Regions from separate parts of the Glaciibacter psychrotolerans genome, predicted to be linked through region 1. Evidence: predicted binding sites of a transcription regulator. Region 1 holds the regulator's gene; each other region holds the start of a gene.
What was found. The regulator LexA, encoded in region 1, represses DNA repair genes until DNA is damaged. The targets are predictions, from matches to a motif close to TCGAACANNTGTTCGA.
Positions count from the first base shown of each region.

Region 2: HNR05_RS02310 (DUF222 domain-containing protein) is a predicted target of LexA. The motif match lies at 2,386-2,401, and genes of this name have one in related genera.
Region 3: HNR05_RS15720 (HNH endonuclease signature motif containing protein) is a predicted target of LexA. The motif match lies at 2,602-2,617, and genes of this name have one in related genera.
Region 4: HNR05_RS15040 (DUF222 domain-containing protein) is a predicted target of LexA. The motif match lies at 1,452-1,467, and genes of this name have one in related genera.

Region 1 is NZ_JACCFM010000001.1:227,068-231,244, reverse strand. Features, by position in the region: gene hisB (imidazoleglycerol-phosphate dehydratase HisB) at 1-31, opposite strand, end outside; gene HNR05_RS01085 (histidinol-phosphate transaminase) at 41-1,138, opposite strand; gene HNR05_RS01080 (LysM peptidoglycan-binding domain-containing protein) at 1,257-1,598, opposite strand; gene lexA (transcriptional repressor LexA) at 1,904-2,614, shown strand; gene metE (5-methyltetrahydropteroyltriglutamate--homocysteine S-methyltransferase) at 2,705-4,177, opposite strand, start outside.
Region 2 is NZ_JACCFM010000001.1:516,375-520,551, forward strand. Features, by position in the region: gene HNR05_RS02305 (basic amino acid/polyamine antiporter) at 1-672, shown strand, start outside; gene HNR05_RS02310 (DUF222 domain-containing protein) at 765-2,375, opposite strand; gene HNR05_RS02315 (ABC transporter ATP-binding protein) at 2,590-3,294, shown strand; gene HNR05_RS02320 (ABC transporter permease) at 3,291-4,177, shown strand, end outside.
Region 3 is NZ_JACCFM010000001.1:3,460,197-3,464,373, reverse strand. Features, by position in the region: gene HNR05_RS15725 (DEAD/DEAH box helicase) at 1-685, opposite strand, end outside; gene HNR05_RS15720 (HNH endonuclease signature motif containing protein) at 933-2,582, opposite strand; gene HNR05_RS15715 (alpha/beta hydrolase fold domain-containing protein) at 3,467-4,177, shown strand, end outside.
Region 4 is NZ_JACCFM010000001.1:3,297,024-3,301,200, reverse strand. Features, by position in the region: gene HNR05_RS15040 (DUF222 domain-containing protein) at 1-1,441, opposite strand, end outside; gene HNR05_RS15035 (Nramp family divalent metal transporter) at 1,646-2,983, shown strand; gene HNR05_RS15030 (metal-dependent transcriptional regulator) at 3,009-3,650, shown strand; gene HNR05_RS15025 (HAD-IIA family hydrolase) at 3,753-4,177, shown strand, end outside.

The DNA of each region.
Region 1 (4,177 bases):
GGGGGGCTGGTTCCTGTGCGGAAGAAGTCATAGCGCTAGCCTATTCCGCTCGGCTGACGGTCGGAGCACCGAGCCGCGAGATGGCGGCCAGAAAGGCTGTCGTCTCGGCTTCGGTTCCAGCACTCACGCGCAGGTGATTCGGTATTCCGATATCGCGAATCAGGACTCCCTCCGCGAGGAGCGCCGTGAACGTCGCACCTGGATCTTCGACGCCGCCGAACAGCACGAAGTTGCTGCCGGTCCGGTACGGCCGGTACCCCAGGTCACGCAATTCCGTCACGATACGGTCGCGCTGAACCCGGATGTCGTCGACCATCGCCAGCATCTCGGCCGTGTGATCAAGGGCGGCCGTTGCTGCGGCCTGGGTGAGCGCGGAGAGGTGGTAGGGCAACCGCACCAAACGAAGGGCATCGGTCACCGCAGGATCGGCGGCCAGATAGCCCACCCGCGCGCCCGCAAAGGCGAAGGCTTTACTCATGGTGCGGGAGACCACAAGCCGTTCGCGCCCGGGGAGCAGACTGAGCGCCGTTGGCGCCTCCGCCCCGCCGAATTCCGCGTAGGCCTCGTCGACGACGACAATTCCGTCGGTCGCGTCGTAGACCGCCGCGATCGTCTCGAGCGCGAGCGGTGTGCCGGTGGGGTTGTTGGGCGAGCAGAGAAAGACAAGGTCGGGCTGCGTCTTCGCCACCCAGGCGGCCGCGGTGTCGGCCGACAACTCGTAGTCGGCGTCGCGTTCGCCGGCCACCCACCGGGTGTCTGTTCCCGACGCCAAAATGGAGTACATCGAATAGGTCGGGTCGAAACCGAGAAGGGTGCGGCCCGGGCCACCGAACGCCTGCAGAACCTGCTGCAAGACCTCATTGGAGCCGTTCGCTGCCCAGATGTTCTCGGCTGTCAGTCCGTGACCGAGATAATTTGCCAAGCTCTCGCGCAGTTCGGTGAACTCGCGGTCGGGATACCGATTGACCGTGAGTACCGCTCGTGCCAACGATGCGACGATGTGGTGCGCCACAGCCTCGGGAATGGGGTGAGTGTTCTCGTTCACGTTGAGGGCCACCGGAACGTGAAGCTGCGGTGCGCCATAGGGAACGAGTCCACGCAGATTGTCGCGCAGGGGAAGGTCATTGAGGCTGGTCACCCGTGCAATGGTACCGGGCAGTTCTGAGTTGCAAACGAGTACGACTCATTGGTGCTGGCACGTCCGGCTACCTCCCGCACCCTTCCGCCGGCCGCGTTCGCGTGCCCGGCGGGATGTACTAGTCGGACGCGGGAAGCGCGAGGCGCTGCCCCGGGACCACGTCGGCCGAGTCGAGCTGGTTCAGGGCAACGATCTCGGCGATCACGTCGCGCGGATCGTCGTGCGGTGCCAGACGCTCGGCCAGCTGCCACAGCGACTGGCCTGCCGTGATTGTGACGTAGGAGAACGTGTGAGTTTTCGTGCCGGCCCCCGAGGCGAGCGCCGCGCCGCCGTTCAGCGCTGCGGCAAGAACCACGGCGACCAGCGGCGCCGCCGCGAGTGTGCTGAAGACGAGGCGACCGCGCCGGGTCAGACGCAGCCGGGTGGTGCCAATGGATCCGTGCGGAGCAGTGGTGCTCATGGTGAACCTCCTGGTAAGTACGCATCCGACTCTCGGCCGGGAGAGCCGGATGCGAATCTTTGTTCCGAATATATATTCGATTCTTCGAACAATCAACCTTGTTTACGGATATTTTCGAAAAATCGGCCGCAACACACTCGAATAAGTGTTTGTTTTCGGGGCGGACGGGGTTACAGTTTTGTTGACGGCTCGAACACAACCAGATACCACCGACATTCCCGAGAAACAGCCCCGGCTGAGACTCTCGAATTCGACAGGGCGACAGCCGGTCCAACGGCAGATTCATCGGCGCGAGGAGCATTGAGATGGCGAAAGAAAGCAGCAATACGCGCGACAAGGGCGGCACCCGACGTCGCAAGAGCTTGAGCGAGAAACAGCTCGCGATTCTCGACGTGATCCAGCGATCCGTGAGCCGCCAGGGCTATCCGCCAAGCATGCGCGAGATTGGCGACGCGGTTGGCCTTGCATCCCTGTCGAGCGTCACCCACCAGCTCAACCAGCTTGAACTCAGCGGCTACCTGCGGCGGGACCCCAACCGCCCCCGGGCTCTCGAGATCCTCATTGAACTGCCCCAATCGGGCGACGACACATCGGGTGCGCCCGGCGACTCGGACATCCTGGGTGGATCGATCCAGATCGGAGATGCCGCGATGGTTCCGCTCGTTGGCCGCATTGCCGCCGGCGTCCCCATCACGGCAGACCAGCAGATCGACGAGATTTTCCCCCTCCCCCGCCAGCTGGTGGGCAAGGGCGACCTGTTCATGCTCAAGGTCGTCGGTGAATCAATGATCGATGCCGCAATCTGCGATGGCGACTGGGTTGTCGTGCGTCAGCAGAAGACGGCCGAGAATGGCGAGATCGTCGCTGCAATGCTCGACAACGAGGCCACTGTCAAGGTGTTCCGTCAGCGCGATGGCCACACCTGGTTGCTCCCCCGCAACACGAACTTCGAGCCCATCATGGGCGACCACGCAGAGATTCTCGGCAAGATCGTCGCGGTACTGCGCTCGGTCTAGCTCGCCTCGACTGCCGCGCCTTTTTCCGCGAGTCTGCAGGGGTTGGTTGCCCCACTGACCGAGGCACCAACTCCCGCAGACTCGCGGTGCTTAACCGGCGACTCGCGCGCGCACCTGCCGTGTCGCCGCAAGCACATTGGTGAGCGATTCGACGGTTTCGGCGTAGCCGCGCGTCTTCAGCCCGCAGTCCGGATTCACCCAGAGCTGACGCTCGGGAAGCGCTGTGAGGGCTCGTTCGAGCAGATCGACCACCTCGGCCACGCTGGGAATACGCGGAGAATGGATGTCGTAGACGCCCGGACCGATCCCGTGATCGAAGCCGCTCGTGCCGAGATCGGCCACGACCGCCATCCGTGAGCGTGCCGCCTCGATGCTGGTCACATCGGCGTCCAGGTTGCGGATGGCATCGATGACGACACCGAACTCCGAATAGCACAGATGGGTGTGGATCTGGGTGGCGGCCGAGACGCCCGCCGTCGCCAGACGGAACGCTCCCACTGACCAGTCGAGGTAGGCGGCCTGATTCGCCCGCTTGAGCGGAAGAAGTTCCCGGAGCGCCGGTTCGTCGACCTGGACAATCTGAATTCCTGCGGCCTCTAGGTCGGCGATCTCATCGCGCAACGCCAGCGCGACCTGCCGCGCCGTGTCGCCGAGTGGCTGGTCTTCTCGCACGAACGACCACGCCAGAATCGTCACCGGTCCGGTCAGCATGCCCTTGACTGGCTTAGCCGTGAGGCTCTGAGCGTAGCTCGCCCAATCGACGCTGATCGGAGCCGACCTCGACACGTCACCCCACAGAATCGAGGGGCGAGTACACCGAGATCCGTACGACTGCACCCAGCCGTTGGCCGTGGTCGCAAAGCCCTCGAGGTTTTCAGCGAAATACTGCACCATGTCGTTGCGTTCCGGCTCTCCGTGCACAAGCACGTCGAGCCCGATCTGTTCCTGTAGGGCGATCACCCGTGCGATCTCGGCACGCATCAGACCGCGATAGTCCTCGGCTGAGAGCGTTCCACGCAGGTGCTGGGCGCGCGCTCGACGGATGTCGGTGGTCTGCGGGAACGAACCGATTGTGGTGGTCGGCAGTGCAGGAAGTCCGAGTGCAGCATCCTGTGCCTCAACACGGTGCTCGTAAGACCCGCGTGTGAAGTCGGTTCCGGTCAGCGCCGCCGCGCGCGCACGCACGCTGCTGTCGCGCACACCCGGTGCATCCTGGCGAGACTGTAGCGCTGCAGCGGCGGCGGCCAGGTCCGGTGAAATTGCAGCCTTGCCGTCAGCCAGACCCCGCACAAGAGTCGTCACCTGAGCAACCTTCTGGTCGGCAAAGGCCAACCAACTGAGGAGGCCGTCTCCCAACGCCGGTTCGTCGTCGATGGAGTGGGGAAGGTGCAGCAGGGAGGTCGAGGTCGACACCGCGAGATGCGCAACCTGGGCCGCGATTGCCTGCGCCGTGTCGAATGCGGCGTTGAGGTCGCCGCGCCACACATTGTGGCCATCGATCACGCCCGCCACCAGTGTCTTCGTACCGAGTCCCGAGAGATCAAACGGCGTTTGGCCCCGCAC
Region 2 (4,177 bases), 290 kb from region 1:
TACGGTGTGCTGCCGATGAGCGCTATCGCAAAGCTGCATCAGCCGTCGATGGCCGGGGTGCTCGAAGCGGCTGTCGGACCGTGGGGCTCGGTGTTCATCGGCGTCGGACTCATCGCCGCTGTTCTGGGTGCCTACCTGGCCTGGACGCTGATGGCCGCAGAGGTACTGTTCGTTGCAGCGAAAGCGAACGATATGCCGCAGTTCCTGCGCCGATCGAATGCAGCGGATGTGCCTGTTCCGGCGCTGCTGATGACCGCGATCATGGGACAGGCCATCTTGATCTTTTCGTATTTCTCGAAGGATGCGTTGAACTTCGCCCTCGACCTCACCAGCGCACTCGTGCTGGTTCCCTTTCTGCTCGCCGCGGCCTACGGTCTGAAAGTTGCACTTACTCGAGACACATATCTGGAGCAGCCACGCGGGTGGACGCGGGAGCTCATCATCGCGCTGCTCGCCACCATATACACTGCCTTTCTGCTCTATTCAGCGGGACTCAAATTCGTGCTCGTCGCCTTTCTGATCTATGCCCCGGGAACCGTGTTCTTCGTGATGGCGCGCCGCGAGCAGGGACGAAAACTGTTCTCGGGTCGAGAACTCGTCATTCTGACCGTGTCGCTGCTCGGGGCGCTCGTGGGCATCGTGGCGTTGGCAGTGGGCTGGATCGTGCTTTAGCCCGGGACGGAACGTGCAACCCAGGTGATACACCAGTTCGTTGCACCAGTGTGTTCGTGCAGTGTGTTCGTGCAGGGCGTCGGGTCGGCGGGTTAGAACGGTGGATCGACGGGTAGCGGTGCCGGTCGTGAACCTGGTCGTGGGCCCGGTCGTGGGCCCGGGAGTCGATCCGGGAGTGGGGGTGCCGGGGTGGTGCGGCTGCGGTAGCCGGTGGGGGTGTTGATGGTGACGGAGCCGTCGGGTTCTTTTGTGAATCTGAGTGTGGAGTGTGTTTTCAGGCGGTGGTCGGGGCCGCAGAGGGGGAGCAGGTTGGCGAGGTTGGTGGGGCCGGTGTCGCGGGCCCATTCTCTGACGTGGTCGATGTCGGCGGTGACGGCGAGGCGGGTGCAGCCGTCGCAGGCGCAGGTGCCGTAGATTACCGCGGGTAGGTCGCGTTGGGCTTTGCTGGGTCGGTAGCGGGTGCGGTCGAAGTTGAGGATCTCGCCGGTGATCGGGTCGGTGCCGACCCGGCGAAATGCGGGGGCGTTGGTGAAGAGTTGCGCGGTGGTGACGGGGTCGATGGGGCCGTAGCCCTGCAGCACGGCCGGCTGGTCGCTTGTGCCGAGCAGGCCGAGGATGGGCACGAGCAGCAGGGGGCGCACTTTTGCGGCGGTGGGGGTGCCGTCGCCGGCCAGCCAGGCCACGAGCAGGTCGGCGCGGATCTGGTCGCGGGAGCGGCGGCGACAGCGTGCGGCGGCATCCTGTTCGGCTGTCGCGATGAGGTCTTGGGTCTCTGCGGGGCTCAGGCCGGCGTGTCGGGCGGTGCGGCGGGCGGTGGCGCGGGCGGTTGCGATGGCTTTTCTGCGGGCGGTGGTTTCGTTGTGGGCGATGCGTTTGGCTGTGGCGTTCAGGCGGGCGCTGATGCGTGTCGCGTCGACGCCGCTGATGTTCGCGTTCAGCCAGGCCATGCCGTTGGGGACCGGTTCGACGCTGACACGGCGTTCGGCGAGGTCGTGGGCATGGCGGTGTGCGGCGGGTTCGGCGCGGAGGCGTTCGGCGAGGGTGCGGGCCTTTTGTCGGAACGCGCCGGGTGTCAGCGTGGGGCCGACCCCGGCCAGTTCGGTGTCGAACACGCCGATCTGGGCGGGGTCGGTGATGCTGGTGAGAAAGTGCACCGCGGCGCTGGCCTGCGCGTAACCGATCGTGCCGTCCTGGAACAGGGCCCAGAGCTGGGGCAACGACTGGGTGAGCACGTGGCCTTCGTGGGCGCGGGTGCGCACCACGTCGGAGGAGAGATGCAGGTGCAACGCCGCATCCGCTGCCGCCGAACGCACGGCCAGGTCGAGGGCGTCGGGTTGGCGAAGCCCGGACGCGGTGAGGGAGATGCTCGGGTTCTGCCGGGCCACCTCGATCACCCGGGTCAGGGCGGCGAGGTGCGCGGCCATCGCCCGGTTCGCCTGCCGCACGGCGACTCCCGCATCAGCGATCGCCTGCCCGACCACATCGATGGCCGCAGCCGTGACAGGCGCCGGCGCGCCCATGATCGCGGTCAGGGAGGAAACCAGCTCCCGTGGAGCCGAACCGACACCGAAACCAGCACCAGCACCAAGGTCGGACTCGAACGTTGCAGCCACCTCGGAGACCCATGCCTCACGTCCTTCGGCGCCGAGCACACTCGGCGGGTCGAAGGTCGGTTCTGGTGGGATTGCGAACATGTCGTCCATGCATCCATTTTAGAACAAATCTTCTAGAGATTCTAGAGTTTAACTCAATTTCCGCTCCCCGTAATAAGAATAATGTTCGAGTCGACAGGTGGGAGATTCTGGGGCGGGTGAAGTTGCCGTGAAGATCCTCAGGCGGCCTGGTCATCGATGCAGTCTGTGCAAATATTGGGTGTCTGCATTGTGCGGACGGATGCTGAGTGAAAGTTTCACACCTATGACAAAAACAGTCCTGCATGCCCAGTCGATCAGCAAATCTTATGGCAAAGGGCCCACCCGGTTCGACGCGCTGCGCGGCATCTCGCTCGAGGTGCACGCGGGTGAGTCAATTGCCATCGTCGGCAAAAGTGGTTCGGGCAAATCCACCCTGATGCACCTGCTCGCTCTCCTTGACGATCCCGACACAGGCACATTGCTCGTCGACGGAGTCGATGCGAAGACGTTGAAGACGAAGGAACTCAACCGGTTGCGCAACCAGGACTTCGGTTTTGTCTTTCAGCAGTTCTTTCTTACGCCCAACGCGAGCGTGCTCGACAATGTGACGCTTCCGCTCACCATCGCGGGTGTGGCACCGAAAGAGCGCAAAGCTCGCGGCATGGCCGCACTTGAACAGCTCGAACTTGCCGACAAGGCGAAAAACAAGGCCACGAACCTGTCGGGCGGACAGAAGCAACGCGCCGTCATCGCCCGCGCACTCGTCAACAACCCCACCGTGATTTTCGCCGACGAGCCAACCGGAAACCTGGACTCGGCCACCGGCGCCGTGGTCGAGGACATCCTCTTCGATCTTAACAAAGAGCAGGGCATCACTCTCATCATCGTGACCCACGACCGTGAACTGGCCGCACGCTGTGACCGACAGATCTTTATGCGCGATGGGCTCGAAGAGACCAGCGCCGGACCGGAAGTGGCCTCCGCATGAAATCCATTGACATCATCAAGGCCGCTGTGGCGAACACGTTCCGCAGCCGTCTTCGCACCACGCTCACCGTTATCGCGATCGTGATTGGTGCCTTCACACTGACAATCACGAGTGCGATCGGCACCGGCGTCTCCAACTACATCAACGCGCAGGTCGCTTCAATCGGCTCCACCGACGTCTTCACGATCTCACCGGCCGTCGACACGACCCCGAGCGTCGACGCCGGTCCGAAGAAGTATGAGCCGGATGCGGCGAAGGCGACGGGCGGATTTGGTGGGCCGGGGCGTTCCACCGCGGTGCTCACCCAGAAGGACATCGACACCATTGGCACAGTCAGCGGCATCATGAGTGTCGAACCGTTGCTGATCGTCTCGCCTGATTACATCCAGTACGGCAACAACGGCAAGTTTGTGTTGACGGTGAGTCCGTCCGGCACCATCACCAAGGCGGACCTGGTCACAGGAAAGCAGCTCGACAACAACAGCAACGACAATCAGATATTGCTGCCGACGCCCTACCTGGCCAGCCTTGGCCTCGGCACCGCGAAGGACGCTGTGGGGGCAACGGTTACGATCGGTGTCACAAGCTATGAGGGAGTGCAAAGCACGGTTGAGGCCACCGTGGCCGGGGTTCAGAACGAGACCCTGCTCGGGAGTAGTGCCGCGTTGAACCAACACCTCACGACTGCGATCAGCGAGGTGCAGCGGGAGGGCACCCCGGCCTCGGTTGTGCGGGGCTACGCGGTGGCGACGGCTCAGTTCGATGCGAACCTGAGCACCGCGCAGGTCAAGGCGCTGCAAGCGACCTTGAAGGACAAAGGTTACAGTGCGCTCACCGTGGCCGATCAGCTCGGCTCATTCGAGAGTGTGATCAACGGAATCAT
Region 3 (4,177 bases), 3.2 Mb from region 1:
AAGACGGGCGGGCGCTGCGCTCGGTGCGAGCCGGACGGTCACCGTACGACGGACGGTCACTACTGGTGCGAGCCGGACGGTCATTGTTGTAAGCCGGACGGTCAGTGCGCGGGGCACGGTCACCGTACGACGGACGGTCGTTGTTGTACGCGGGACGCTCACCACGGGCCGGACGGTCATTGTTGTAAGCCGGACGGTCAGTGCGCGGGGCACGGTCACCGTACGACGGACGGTCGTTGTTGTACGCGGGACGCTCACCACGGGCCGGACGGTCACCGTAGGAGGGCCGGTCGCTGCCGTAGGACGGGCGGTCGGTTCGGGCCGGCCGGTCGCCATACGAGGGACGCTCGCCGCGTGCCGGACGGTCGTTGTTGTACGCGGGACGATCGGTACGCGGGGCACGGTCGTTATACGAGGGACGCTCGGTGCGGCCACCGGATGCGGGGCGCTCTGAGCGGTCATTGCCGTAGGCCGGGCGATCGCCGGCGGGGCGACTGGTCGAACGAGCGGCACGCTCGTCGGCGTTCCAACGCTGCTTCTTGGGCGCACCCTCGTCAGCACGGAATCCGCGGTGACCGGGGCTCTTGCTGCCCGTCTTGGGTCCACCCTTGCGGGGACCACCTGTGTAGTTCGGATCGAAATTCTTGGGGGCGCGGCCAGCGGCCGGCTTCTTATTCTGAGCCATAGCGGTGTTTCTGGGTTGTGTTGAGTACATGGCAAACGACGCCGAGATACGGCGCAACCTGAGAACCCGGGCAGTCAATGGCCGGGACCGTTTCACATACAGTGATTATCACCAGCGGATTACTGGTAAACCGGCCCACCTGACTTACAAACCCATCCGCACACACAATAACGCGCGGTGTCAAGAGCCGACTTGTCTACGCTACCGGATGCTGCCTGAGAAATCACCGTGGATCGCTATGCGAATGTCAGTCGCGGCGGTGGGTGTCGGTGCGGTGGCGGTTGGCGTCACGCCAGGTGCGGCTCGGATCGATCCAGGCCGGGGCCTTCACGCGGGGCCGACCGTTGACCATGAGGATCTCCCAGCCGGAGGTTTCGATGGTGTGATGATGTCGCCAACACAGCGCCACACCATTGTCGACCTCGGTGACGCCGCCTTTGCTCCAGGGGATCACGTGATGAAACTCGAGCCACTGTGTGGGGGCGTCGCAGCCGGGAACGCCGCAGCCGCCGTCGCGGGCGAGGATCGCCCGGCGTTGGGCACGGTTGAACAGTCGTTGCGGATCGGTCAGGGTGAGAACCTCACCGTTCTGACCGAACAGAACCGTTTGGGTGCCTCCGGCACACATCATCTGATCCACCGTGCGAAGCGAGATGGGGGCGTCGACGCCGTCGATCCAGCCGACACCGCGCCCGGCTTCAATATCGTTCACGTTCACATGCACCACCACGGTCGGCGGTGCACCACCAATGCTGGGAGTGTTATCGGCCTGGGCCAGCTGGGTGAACATGCCGCGCAGAATATCGGCCCGCTTCTCACCGGCCGTGCGGGTGTCGACGTCATCGAACTCATGCCCGGCCGACCCGGGAAGAGGCACCTCAGCTGAGGCTGCACCCTGGCCGTGGTCGTCATGGTCATGGTCGTGGAGGTGCTCGTCGTATACGTCGTGTCCGTCGGGACCGTCGTGACCGTCGTGACCGTCGTGAGAATCGAGCTCGGCTTGGTCGTCGCGTGCCTGGTCGCGGGCCTGGTCGCGGGCTTGTTCGGCGGCGGTGGGGAACGCGGGGGTTTTGCGGGCGGCAATGAACGCGTCGAAGGTGAGGTTCATGATTCCGTACAGATCGGGAGTCACCCCGCCCCGCACCGGGTAGATTCCGTCTTTGAAGCGGCCGAAACTGATCGTGCTCGTCGCCTCACCCTCGACCTCATTCGGTGCCACCCCGTCGGGGTCCAGCGCCGCCTGCCACTGCAACATCTGCACCCGCATCGAGTCCGCCGAGAATGCGAAGCCCGCGCCCGGCTCACCCTCATTCTCGGCCGTGATCGTGCCCGTCGCCGCAGACACCAACGCGCGTTCCGCAGCCGCAAGATCATCGGGGGCAACACGCGGGGAGATCTCGGCCAGACCGGACATGATCACCTCCGCCGCATCCACCCCCAGCAAGCCCGAAGCGACCGCGGCACCGACCGTGGGGAACAGTGCGGGGATGATCGTGCCGACGTGCTGCGTGTCCCGCATTCGCAGACCGAGCGCGCTACGGCGTTTCGCTTCACGGCCGGAAATGCGGGTGACCCGGGTGATCAGGTCGATGCCACTCGTGCAGCCCCGCTTCGCCGCCAGGGAGTCACGGCCAAGCCACCGGCCGGAGCGTTCCTCGACCGTCGCCGCCACAACCACCCGGCCGGCATCGACGAGCCGGCCGACGCCTTCGAACGCACCGAGCACACCGAGTAGGTCGTCGTCAGTGAACGCCTCGGGGCTGACGGTGCCGAGAACCGCCAGAGAAGAGCGGGCCTGTTCGACCGCCGCCAGCACCATGGCCGCGGTCGGTGCCGACGCACCCGAGGCGGGTGTCGGCTCCGGGGCGGAGACGGGGGGTGGGGAGGTGATTGACATAGCTCTATTCTCCCAAAGAACGAACATAATTACGAGCTTTTCTCAGTATTGGTGCATAACTTCTCGAAGCTATATCTGTGGAGGGATCGAGAACTAGTAGCCGGTCGAGATCCCGGCCAAGGCCTCGAGGGTGGCTCACAGGATCTCGACAGGCTCGATCAGCGGGGCGGGCTCGATCAACGGTGTGGGCTCGATCAACGGAAGGGTGCGAAGTCAACTGCCGACCGTGGGTCGAGCTTGTCGAGACCTCGGTCCCCCAGTTTCGAGGTTGGCTGACGGGATCTCGACACGCTCGATGAGCGGAAGGGACCGAGCGACGAGAGGGGTGCGGGTCGGTCGCCGAAGCGTCGGTCGACCTTGTCGAGACCTCGCGCCGCGTCTCGAGGTTGGCTCACGGGATCTCGACGAGCTCGATCAGCGGGAGGGGGTCGATCAACGGGAGGGGGTCGAGCGACGAGAGGGGGTCGAGCGACGAGAGGGGTGCAGGTCGATCACCGAACCGTCGGTCGAGCGTGTCGAGACCACGCGCCGCGTCTCGAGGTGGGCTTACGGGATCTCGACGAGCTCGATCAACGGAAGCGTGCGGACTCGATCGCCGAAGCGTCGGTCGAGCGTGTCGAGACCACGCGCCGCGTCTCGAGGTGGGCTCACGGGATCTCGACAGGCTCGATCAACGGGAGGGGGGTCGATCAACGGGAGGGGGCTCGATCAACGGGAGGGGGTCGATCAACGGGAGGGGGTCGATCAACGGAGGGGGGTCGATCGGCGGGAGGGGAATCCGCCTCGCGTTGACCACAACAGTGCAGCATCGGGACCGATTCGCCACGCAGCCCCCCGCCCCCTATCCTCGATTCACCCGCACTGTTGCGAACCCTGGAGCGAATGTGTCTTCTCGACGTCGATCTGTTGGATACGGCTTTCGCCGCATCCGGCCTCTGGCGATCATCGGCGCGATCAGTCTTGCTCTTGCCAGCACGGCCCTACTTTCTGGATTTCAGGCCGAACCGGCCGATTGGCTGAGCGACAGTTCTTCCCCGACGGTGAGTGAACGCGTGACACCAGAGTTCGTGGGCATCCGTACTTTCTCGCCGCCACGCAAGATCACCGTCGTGCCCAATATTGCTTTTGCGCCTGGCATCACTGAGCCGGATGGCACGCCCCTGGCCCTCGACGTCTGCCTGCCGCCCGGCACGGACGGCGTGCAAAACACGCCCGGAACGGACGGCGTGCACGACACTGACAACGACGCCGCACTCCCCGCTCTGCGACCCGCCGTCGTCTCGATTCATGGCGGGAGCTGGTCTCGCGGCGACAAGGCCAATAGCGACTGGCGTCAGGTGTGCGTGTGGTTGGCCTCCGAGGGGTTCGTCGCCGTGTCGGTGAACTACCGCCTCGCCCCCGCAGACCCGTTCCCGGCCGCGATCGACGACGTGAGCCGTGCGGTCAGCTGGCTCCGGGAACCGGCGAATGCTGAACGATTCAACATCGACCCCGAGCGCATCGGCGCTTTCGGCGGTTCAGCCGGCGGCAACCTCGCGGCTCTGCTCGGCGCACGCGGAACCGGATCGCTCACCGAGGGGTCACGAGTGGCCGCA
Region 4 (4,177 bases), 3.1 Mb from region 1:
TGAGTGTGGAGTGTGTTTTCAGGCGGTGGTCGGGGCCGCAGAGGGGGAGCAGGTTGGCGAGGTTGGTGGGGCCGGTGTCGCGGGCCCATTCTCTGACGTGGTCGATGTCGGCGGTGACGGCGAGGCGGGTGCAGCCGTCGCAGGCGCAGGTGCCATAGATCACTGCGAGTAGGTCGCGTTGGGCTTTGCTGGGTCGGTAGCGGGTGCGGTCGAAGTTGAGGATCTCGCCGGTGATCGGGTCGGTGCCGACCCGGCGAAATGCGGGGGCGTTGGTGAAGAGTTGCGCGGTGGTGACGGGGTCGATGGGGCCGTAGCCCTGCAGCACGGCCGGCTGGTCGCTTGTGCCGAGCAGGCCGAGGATGGGCACGAGCAGCAGGGGGCGCACTTTCGCGGCGGTGGGGGTGCCGTCTCCGGCCAGCCAGGCCACGAGCAGGTCGGCGCGGATCTGGTCGCGGGAGCGGCGGCGACAGCGTGCGGCGGCATCCTGTTCGGCTGTCGCGATGAGGTCTTGGGTCTCTGCGGGGCTCAGGCCGGCGTGTCGGGCGGTGCGGCGGGCGGTGGCGCGGGCGGTTGCGATGGCTTTTCTGCGGGCGGTGGTTTCGTTGTGGGCGATGCGTTTGGCTGTGGCGTTCAGGCGGGCGCTGATGCGTGTCGCGTCGACGCCGCTGATGTTCGCGTTCAGCCAGGCCATGCCGTTGGGGACCGGTTCGACGCTGACACGGCGTTCGGCGAGGTCGTGGGCGTGGCGGTGTGCGGCAGGTTCGGCGCGGAGGCATTCGGCGAGGGTGCGGGCCTTCTGTCGGAACGCGCCGGGTGTCAGCGTGGGGCCGACCCCGGCCAGTTCGGTGTCGAACACGCCGACCTGGGCGGGGTCGGTGATGCTAGTGAGAAAGTGCACCGCGGCGCTGGCCTGCGCGTAACCGAGTGTGCCGTCCTGGAACAGGGCCCAGAGCTGGGGCAACGACTGGGTGAGCACGTGGCCTTCGTGGGCGCGGGTGCGCACCACGTCGGAGGAGAGATGCAGGTGCAACGCCGCATCCACTGCCGCCGAACGCACGGCCAGGTCGAGGGCGTCGGGTTGGCGAAGCCCGGACGCGGTGAGGGAGATGCTCGGGTTCTGCCGGGCCACCTCGATCACCCGGGTCAGGGCGGCGAGGTGCGCGGCCATCGCCCGGTTCGCCTGCCGCACGGCGACTCCCGCATCAGCGATCGCCTGCCCGACCACATCGATGGCCACAGCCGTGACAGGCGCCGGCGCGCCCATGATCGCGGTCAGGGAGGAAACCAGCTCCCGTGGAGCCGAACCAGCACCAGCACCAGCACCAGCACCAGCACCAGTGCCAGTGCCAGTGACGGGAGCCCACGCCGCATGCCCTTTGAGGCCGAGGACACTCGGCGGGTCGAAGGTCGGTTCTGGCGGGATTACGAACATGTCGTCCATGCATCCATTTTAGAACAAGCATTCGACGACAACAAGAGTATCTCTCATGATTAGGCGGGCGAAATTAGATTCTTTGTTCGAGAATTGCGCCGACGATTCTTCCCCACCCGGCCCGGCCGGGTCGCTGCGCCAAGCCTTCGGCGATCGGAACCCCGCGCTCGTTGAGATCTTTCGGGGCACCTAAATATCGTCTAGTATTTCGGTGTGCCTAAAAAACCGATGACGGCGGATCCCGTGCCACTCTCGTCGTCCGACGCAACGTCCGACGACACCACTGCAGAGCGGAGTGCGCCCGGTGACGATGCAGCGTGCCGCGCCGCCCGCGCCGGTCGTCCCACACCAGTTCGCCTGCTCTGGCTGCTGGGCCCGGCGCTCGTCGCCGGTATCGCCTACCTCGACCCGGGCAATGTCGCCAGCAACATGTCGGCCGGCGCCAGCTACGGTTATCTTCTGCTCTGGGTGGTCGTTGCCGGAAACGTGATGGCCTGGCTGGTGCAATACCTCTCGGCGAAGCTCGGAATCGTGACGGGTAAGAGCCTGCCCGAAATTCTGGGCGCACGGCTCACCCGGCCGCTCGCTCGCCGCCTGTACTGGGTTCAGGCCGAACTCGTGGCGATGGCCACCGACCTCGCCGAGATCATCGGTGGGGCGGTCGCGCTCAACCTGCTGTTCAACGTGCCGCTTCTGCTCGGCGGTGTGATCACCGGCGTGGTCTCGATGATCGTGCTCTCGGTACAGAACCGCCGCGGGCCGCGGTCGTTCGAGGGCGTCATCATCGCGCTTCTCGTGATCATCACCGTGGGATTTACCGTGGGAATCTTTTTCGCGCCGCCGGATGCCGCCGGAGTGCTGGGTGGACTCGTTCCACGCTTCAGCGGCAGTGACTCGGTGCTGCTCGCGGCGTCGATTCTCGGCGCGACGATCATGCCGCACGCCATCTATGCCCACTCCGCGCTGGCCCGCGACCGGTTCCCGGAGCTGCGGGCACCATCCGACACCCGTCGGCTGCTCTGGGCCACGAAATGGGACGTGACCCTGGCCCTCACGATCGCCGGCACGGTCAACGTGGTGCTGTTGCTGCTGGCCGCATCCGCTCTGCAAGGTGTGCAGGGAACCGACACGCTCGAGGGCGCCTATCGCGCGCTCTACGACTCGCTGGGGCCTGTGATCGCGACGATATTCGCCGTCGGGCTGCTCGCATCCGGGCTGGCGTCGACGTCGGTCGGCGCCTATGCAGGCGCCGAAATCATGCACGGTCTGCTCAACCTGCGGATGTCGCTGCTGCTGCGACGCAGCATCTCGCTCATCCCCGCCCTGTTCATTCTGGGCGTCGGCTTTGACCCCACGCAGGCACTCGTGCTGAGCCAGGTCGTGCTGTCGTTCGGAATTCCGTTCGCCCTGATTCCACTGGTCTGGCTGACGGCCCAGCGCGGGCTGCTCGGCGTGTTTCGCAACCGCTGGTTCACCACCGTGATCGGAGCGCTCTGCGCCGTGCTGCTCGTGACACTCAACATCGTGCTGCTCGTGCTCGTGTTTGCGTAACGGGCGGGGCTAGCCTGGAGAAGCCATGAAGCACACCACTCCCGCCGCCGAAGACTACCTTAAGACCATTTACGCGCACACCGAATGGCAACCCAACCCGATCACCCCGTCTGCGCTGGCCGCGCGACTGGGTGTGGCTCCGTCATCCGTCACCGAAATGGTGAAGAAGCTGGCCGCTGCGGGACAGATCACGCATGTGCCCTACGGCCCACTGACGCTGACGGACGCCGGTTCGCTGCGCGCCACGGCCGTGGTGCGTCGGCATCGACTGATCGAGACCTGGCTTGTGCAGGAAATGGGTTACGACTGGGATGAAGTGCACGACGAGGCCGAGATTCTCGAGCATTCGATCTCTGACCGCCTCCTGGCAGCCATCGATGCTCGGCTGGGCTCCCCCACCCACGATCCGCACGGCGATGCCATTCCGGCGGTGGACGGCAGCGTCGCATCCGTTCGCGGGGTGGTGCTCGCCACGGCCCCTCTCGGCCACACCGGTTCGATTGTGCGTATCAGTGACAGAGATCCGGCGGTGCTTCGCCTGCTGGCGGGCCACGAGGTCGGCATCGACTCGCCGATTGAGCGGGTGGATGGCGGAATCCGGGTGGGACCCGGCTTGACGGTTAGGTTGACGGCGGAGGCCCTGGCCTCGATCTGGGTCACTGCCTAGCGCCCCTCATCGCGTCGCCTCCTCGTTCGAGACGGCGGGGCCCGACAGGGTGACGACTGCACTCCGGATTCGCCCTAGGCTGGAGACGACGGAAGGATGCTCATGGCACGTCGCGACGAGATCGAATGCTGGCTTACTGACATGGATGGCGTGCTCGTGCATGAAAACGCCGCCCTGCCCGGAGCAGCAGCGCTGCTCCAGCAGTGGACCGACACCGGCACCCCGTTTTTGGTTCTCACGAACAACTCGATTTTCACTCCGCGCGATCTGAGTGCGCGCCTGCGCGATTCGGGCTTGAACGTTCCAGAAGACCGCATCTGGACCTCCGCCCTCGCAACGGCCGACTTTCTGCGCTCCCAGATCCCCGGCGGCAGCGCGTTCGTGATCGGTGAGGCCGGCCTGACGACCGCCCTGCACGAGGCAGGCTTCATCATGACCGAGACCGACCCCGACTATGTCGTCGTCGGCGAAACTCGCAACTACTCGTTCGAGGCAATCACCAAGGCCATCCGTTTGATCGCAAAGGG